Regions from separate parts of the Paenibacillus sp. B46(2026) genome, predicted to be linked through region 2. Evidence: predicted binding sites of a transcription regulator. Region 2 holds the regulator's gene; each other region holds the start of a gene.
What was found. Region 2 encodes Rex, which represses fermentation and respiration genes when NADH is low (regulators of the CRP and FNR family bind a similar motif). Its sites were predicted from a motif close to TTGTGAAATATTTCACAA; they were not measured.
Positions count from the first base shown of each region.

Region 1: a site for Rex is predicted at 948-965, ahead of nadA (quinolinate synthase NadA). Genes of this name have one in related genera too.
Region 3: a site for Rex is predicted at 1,482-1,499, ahead of AC1S8V_RS14810 (cytochrome ubiquinol oxidase subunit I). Genes of this name have one in related genera too.

Region 1 covers NZ_CM165907.1:65,416-67,691, forward strand. Annotated here, with positions in the region: gene ftsH (ATP-dependent zinc metalloprotease FtsH) at 1-738, shown strand, start outside; gene nadA (quinolinate synthase NadA) at 1,038-1,976, shown strand; gene nadB (L-aspartate oxidase) at 2,011-2,276, shown strand, end outside.
Region 2 covers NZ_CM165907.1:4,199,143-4,201,418, reverse strand. Annotated here, with positions in the region: gene dinG (ATP-dependent DNA helicase DinG) at 1-785, shown strand, start outside; gene AC1S8V_RS18690 (redox-sensing transcriptional repressor Rex) at 1,004-1,657, shown strand; gene AC1S8V_RS18685 (amidohydrolase) at 1,644-2,276, shown strand, end outside.
Region 3 covers NZ_CM165907.1:3,268,321-3,270,596, reverse strand. Annotated here, with positions in the region: gene AC1S8V_RS14815 (cytochrome d ubiquinol oxidase subunit II) at 1-40, opposite strand, end outside; gene AC1S8V_RS14810 (cytochrome ubiquinol oxidase subunit I) at 40-1,404, opposite strand; gene AC1S8V_RS14805 (MFS transporter) at 1,804-2,276, opposite strand, start outside.

The DNA.
Region 1 (2,276 bases), 2.8 Mb from region 2:
GGATACTTCCTCGAACATGCTGATATGGTACATAAAGTGACCATTATTCCGCGCGGACGTGCGGGTGGATATGTAATCATGTTGCCAAAAGAAGACCGTATGCTGGTTACCAAACAGGAACTGTTGGATAAAGTAACCGGACTCCTCGGAGGTCGTGTAGCTGAAGAATTGTTCATCGGAGAAATTGGTACTGGTGCATACAGTGACTTCCAGCAAGCGACAGGTATTGTTCGCAGCATGGTTATGGAATACGGTATGAGTGAGAAATTGGGACCTATGCAATTCGGAAGTTCACAAGGACAGGTATTCCTTGGTCGGGATATCGGTCATGAACAGAATTACTCGGATTCCATCGCTTATGAGATTGATCAGGAAATGCAACGCTTTATCAATGATTGTTACGAGAAATGTAAGGACTTGCTCGTTAAACATTCAAAAGAGATGCATCTGATCGCTCAAACTTTGCTTGAGGTTGAGACTTTGGAAATGGATCAGATCAAGCAATTGATCGAGACAGGTTCGTTAACGCCAAAAGCAGAGAATGACAATGATGGTGAAGGTACGCCAACTGAAGGCGGAGAGCCAATCATCGACAACATCGGTGATGTGCGTGTCCGCATTCAAGGTAAAGATGAAACGCCTGAGCCACCAGCCGGAGATATTCCAAACGAAGCTCCGAATCTGGAAAAGGGTAATAACAACAACCCGGATGATGGCGGAACGAAGCCAACGTCTTAATGCATAATACATCTGGCTATGGTAGCAGGTGAAATCAAGAGAGCCCTCGGGCTCTCTTTTTTTGTCCATTATTTTAAAAGAGGATAGATAAAGATAAACGGGAGTTAGATGGCGATCCAGTTAGCAAACGGGTGGTTACAGCGCTGTTCTGGACCTTTTTCATTTATTGACAGAGTCGTGAACGTTGTGTAAATTAGTTGTTAAACCGCTTGTGATTCGTTTCTCAAGCGAAGATAACGACTTAGGTTAGCCCTACGAAACAGCGCATGACGCTGTCCCGATAAAGGAGAGGATCACAGGTGGAAGCTCTGGCTTTAGAGCGCAAGGCTGAGATGAACCGCGAGCTACGTGAGCGGCTGATGGAATTGAAGAAGGAACGTAATGCCATTATTCTTGCCCATTATTATCAACGTGATGAGGTCCAGGAGGTTGCTGACTTCCGTGGAGACTCGTTTCTGTTAGCCCAGAAGGCAGCACAAACCGATGCGGATGTGATCGTTTTCTGTGGTGTTCATTTTATGGGTGAAAGCGCTAAAATTCTGGCGCCGAACAAAACAGTTATTATCCCGGATGAGCGTGCGGGTTGCCCGATGGCAGATATGGTGAATGTGGATGGACTACGCAAATTGAAGGCACAACACCCTAACGCCAAGGTGGTTACTTATATCAATTCCTCGGCTGAGATTAAGGCAGAAACTGACATCTGTTGTACTTCAGCGAATGCGGTCCGGGTTATTCAATCAGTGGATTCCGACGAAATTATCTGGGTACCGGATAAAAACCTGGGACATTATGTGCAGCAGCATACAGACAAGAAAATGATTATCTGGGAAGGTTACTGCAACACTCATGATATGCTCACAGTCAAAGATGTGGTGGAGATGAGAGCCAAGCATCCGAATGCAGAGTTTGTTGTCCATCCAGAGTGTCGCCCTGAGGTTGTAGAAATGGGTGATTTTGTAGGCAGTACAACAGCCATTCTGGAGTATTGCAAAAATTCATCAGCGAAGGAATTTATCGTAGGTACCGAAGATGGTACAGGATATCAGCTTCGTCTGGATAGTCCGGATAAACAGTTCCATTTTGCTACCAAGTTCCTCGTATGTCCCAACATGAAAGTTAACAACTTGAAGAAACTGGTGAAATGCCTGGAAACGATGAAGCCGCAAATCTACGTGCCACCGGCCGTTGCCGACAAAGCCAGAGAATCACTAGAGCGCATGTTGTTGGTAAAGTAGGTGCGCTACTCTTGCTCCAAGACAGGTGAATAACATGATACCGCAATATTTAGTTGATTTTGATCTATCTGCGCTACCCATGGTAGAGACGGATGTACTGGTTATAGGCTCAGGGATTGCCGGTTTGTTTACTGCCATTAAGGCAAGTGAACAACAACGTGTATTAATGATCACGAAGAAGTCATTACTTGAAAGTAACACCAGATATGCGCAGGGAGGCATTGCTGCGGTTATCGCTGAGGATGATTCACCTGCTTACCACTTGCAGGACACACTTGTTGCAGGAGCGGGCTTATGCCG
Region 2 (2,276 bases):
CGCTTTCTGTGGATAAGTCATTCCAGTTCATGATTGAACAGCTTGGCTTGCAGGAAGCCTCCGAGAATAATCGACTGTTAACGTCGATGCTGCCATCACCGTTCAACTATCGCGATCAGGCACTTCTCGTGATTCCGCGTGATTTTCCGAGTGTGAAGGGCAGTGTGGGTGATGCGCACTTTGTCAATATGCTGGTGCAGTCACTCGCAGAGACCGCAATTGCCACTCGTGGACGCATGATGGTTCTGTTTACTTCTTACAAGATGCTGCGACAGGTCTATGATCCGCTGAAGGAGGCTTTGTCTGGTAACGATATCTCGTTGCTGGGCCAAGGCGTGGACAGTGGAAGCCGCTCCAAGTTGACTCGCAGGTTCCAGGAGGCCAAAGCTACAGTACTTCTGGGCACAAGCAGCTTCTGGGAGGGTGTAGATATCCCTGGTGATGCATTAACCTGTCTCGCTATTGTGCGATTGCCTTTCCAGCCACCGAATCATCCGTTGGTGGAAGCCAAGAGTGAGTTGCTACAAGAACAAAAGAAAAATCCATTCTTGAAACTGTCTGTGCCGCAAGCGGTCATTCGTTTCAAGCAGGGATTTGGCCGTTTGGTGCGTACAGCGAAGGACAGAGGCATTGTCATTGTTTATGATACACGGGTGATTGAAGCGTATTATGGTAAATTCTTTTTATATTCATTACCTGGTCCCAAAATGGAGCATATGCTCACGGAACAGATGGTTCCACGAATTACCGAGTGGTTGGAAAAACCTGCTAAAGAACAAGAATAAGGGTTGTTTTGTTCGTTATATCATTGCATGACACTATCGTTTGGCGTTAAACTTTATTAGATATTTCCGTATCCGATTGAAACAGTTGCATGTAAGAACTTATAACCTAAATTACAAGGAGCATTCTGTATTAAATGTCACGTTTATCTTTGAGTTTATACAGGATGCTCATCTTTTCATCTATTATTTTATCGTGGCCTTGGTAAGGGGGAGCAAGAATGAAATCGGATAAAATTTCGGAAGCGGTGGTACGACGTCTGCCTGTATACTTGCGTTATTTGAGCGAGTTGCATCAGCGTGAGGTGGCTACTGTTTCTTCTCAAGAGCTTGGACAGAGGCTGGATCTGAATCCGGCCCAAATTCGAAAAGACCTGGCTTACTTCGGTGATTTTGGTCGTAAAGGGATCGGGTATGATGTATCCTATTTGATCGAGAAAATTCGTCACATCCTCAAGATCGATCAGCAAATTAATGTAGCTCTGGTAGGCGCGGGTAATCTCGGACAGGCCTTGTCCAACTACAACGCATATCTGAAAGACAACATGAAGATTGTTGCTGTATTCGATGCATACGGACCGAAGATTGGTAGTCAAATCAACAGTTTGACGGTGAAACCAATGAATGAATTGACGGAAACGGTGAAAACGGATAACATCCGCATCGGAATTATCACGGTTCCGGATACGGAAGCCCAAAATGTAGCCGATCAGCTTATTGAATCCGGAATCGAAGCGATCCTTAATTTTGCACCAACAATTCTAAAAACACCGCCGCATATCCGCATTCACCATGCTGACTTTACAACGGATCTGCTTAGTTTGGCCTATTACTTGGAGACTGGAAAGGACGACGAGGAAGATGACAACAAATAGATGGGTAATCCACAACGGCAAATTTGCCGTTAATGAAGGCACAACATGGAACGTGGTTCAAGGATACATGGTTGTTGAGAATGACAAGATTGTGCATATTGGTGAGACATTGCCGGATGAAGACAAAAATTGTACCAAAGTGGATGGAAAAGGATTGTTCTTCCTGCCGGGTCTGATCAATACGCATGGTCATGCAGCAATGTCGTTGCTCAGAGGGCACGGAGACGATCTTGCGTTGCAAGTATGGTTGCAGGAAAAAATGTGGCCGATGGAAGCAAAAATGACTTCACAAGACGTATATTGGGGAACTTCGCTATCGGTGCTTGAAATGTTGAAAGGCGGAACTACAGCTTTCCTGGACATGTATGATCACATGGATCAAGTTGCCAAAGTTGTGGAGCAATCCGGCGTTAGAGCAGCACTGGCACGTGGTGTAATCGGGCTGTGCTCGGAAGAAGAGCAGTTGCGGAAGCTGGAGGAGTCGGCAGCGTTTGCACGTGAGTGGAATGGACAGGCAGATGGTCGTATTACAACCGTAATCTCGCCACACGCCCCATATACATGCCCTCCTGACTACATAGAGAAGCTTGTACAGGTCGCGAATGACCTAAACCTTCCT
Region 3 (2,276 bases), 930 kb from region 2:
ACAGCCAGAGTACGGATATACCAATCAATTCATAACTCATCAGGCCTGATCCCCTTTCTTGGCTGATTGATCATGCTTCTCTTTCAACCATTTCTCCATCTCAAGGTCAGCAGGATTATTATTGAACAGACGTCTCAATACGAGAACACAGATGACACCAAGCACGATGTACAGAAGCAGGAACACAAAAAATAAAATTCTTACACTCGGTGAAGAAGTCGCGGCCTCTTCCACTCGCATATAACCTCGTATGATCCATGGCTGCCGCCCGATCTCTGCATAGAACCAGCCCATCTCAATAGCCAGAAAAGCAAGCGGTGCACTGAGTGCAACCATACGAAGCATCCACTTGTTAAACTGATTACGTTTCTTCCAGAACACAAACAGGAAATACAGAGATGATATAGCAAGCAGAGCGAATCCAATTCCAGCCATTAGATCAAACAAATAATGCACAAGTAAGGGCGGGTGTTCATCTGGTGGAAATTCATTCAGCCCGGTTACCTCGGCGTTAAAGTCTCCAAAGGCAAGGAAACTGAGCAGTTTCGGCAAATGAAGAGCGCCTATAATTTCATGTTCTGCATTCAGCCATCCCAAAAAAATCAAATCGGCTCCGCTTTCCGTCTCGAAATGCCACTCGGCAGCTGCGAGCTTCTCAGGCTGATGCTCAGCCAAAAACTTGGCAGATACATCTCCAGCTAAGGAATTTAATAAACTGAATACCAGCACAACGGCCATCATGAGATTCAAGCCCTTTTTGTGGTAGCCCGACACTCCTTTTCTCAGCATCGCAAAGGCTGCAATTCCTGCTAACAGAGCAGCTCCTGTCAGATAAGCCGAGCTTAATACATGGAACACTTTGGAGAACGTCGCCGTATTCAGCATCGCTTGTACAGGGTTCACTGCCATGAATTGACCTGCTTCCATGACAAAGCCTTCAGGCTGGTTCATGAATCCGTTCACTGTTGTAATAAAAACAGCAGACATGCCTGCCCCGGCGACAATCGGAATGGTCAGCAACCAGTGGATATACGGATTTTTGAACCGATCCCACGTGTACAGATAAATGCCCAGGAATATCGCTTCAAAAAAGAATGCGAATACTTCCATAAATAGTGGCAATGCAATGACATTCCCGGCTAGCTTCATAAAATTCGGCCATACGAGGGCCAACTGTAGCGATATTGCTGTACCTGTCACGACACCCACCGCCACAGAAATGACAAACCCTCGTGACCACCTCTTCGCCATAAGTATGTAATGGTGATCCTTCTTCCGAATGCCGATGAACTCTGCAATAGCAATCATCAAAGGTACACCGACACCAAGCGTTGCAAAAATCACGTGGAATCCAAGCGTCAAACCAGTCACTAGCCTGCTCCATAACACCGTATCAATAGCCATTCTTTGTGTTGCCTCCTTTCAAACTCTGTTCAATTTAAAAACATTCAATATCAGCTTCGGCCAAGCTCAATGAAGAGTTGCGAAAAATTTCACAAAGTTAGGTATGACGGTATCTTGCCACACCTTTAATGCGTTTACTCCTGTTGGCCCCCGATTATAGCAAGCATTGGATGCCTATTAAAATCTGATATTGATGCACTTAAAGTACTAACCAAGCCTATTAATCAAAATTATTATATCTTTATTTTTACCTAATTCAATCAAAGACACGTCTTCTACCCTAAACGTTCAAGAAAGGATCAACTCTTTCTGACAACTTGGTGAAAAACAAAAAATACACCCAATGGAGCTATTGATTCATTGGGTGTAAACGTGTTATTGCACGGCAGATTCGCTATTTTACTTGCTTACTTGCTCCGGACTCACCGCACCTGCATCGCGACGTACACTCGTGATGATCAGTGATGCAGCTAATAACGTAAGAATGATTCCAAGCGTCTGAAATCCTGTCACATTGAATGTATCTCCCATAACAATTCCAATCAATAACGACGATAAGATGGTCCCCAGGTAGCGTGATGTATTAAAAATACCCGATGCGACACCAATCATTTCTTTGGGTGTGCTTTTGAACAGAGCTGCTTGCATGCCGACCGCGTTTAGGCCGTTACTTATTCCAAATAAAGCTAAGGCAACAATGACAATGAAGATTGGAGAAGTTTCATTCATAACAACGATCAATATAGAGCCAAAAGTCATTAACGAAGCCGATATGATCAAAGCTGACCGTGATCCGGATCTGTCAATCCAGCGCCCTGCGATCGGAGCAATAATGACTGAACATAACCCCAAAGCTAACATGCTTATTCCTG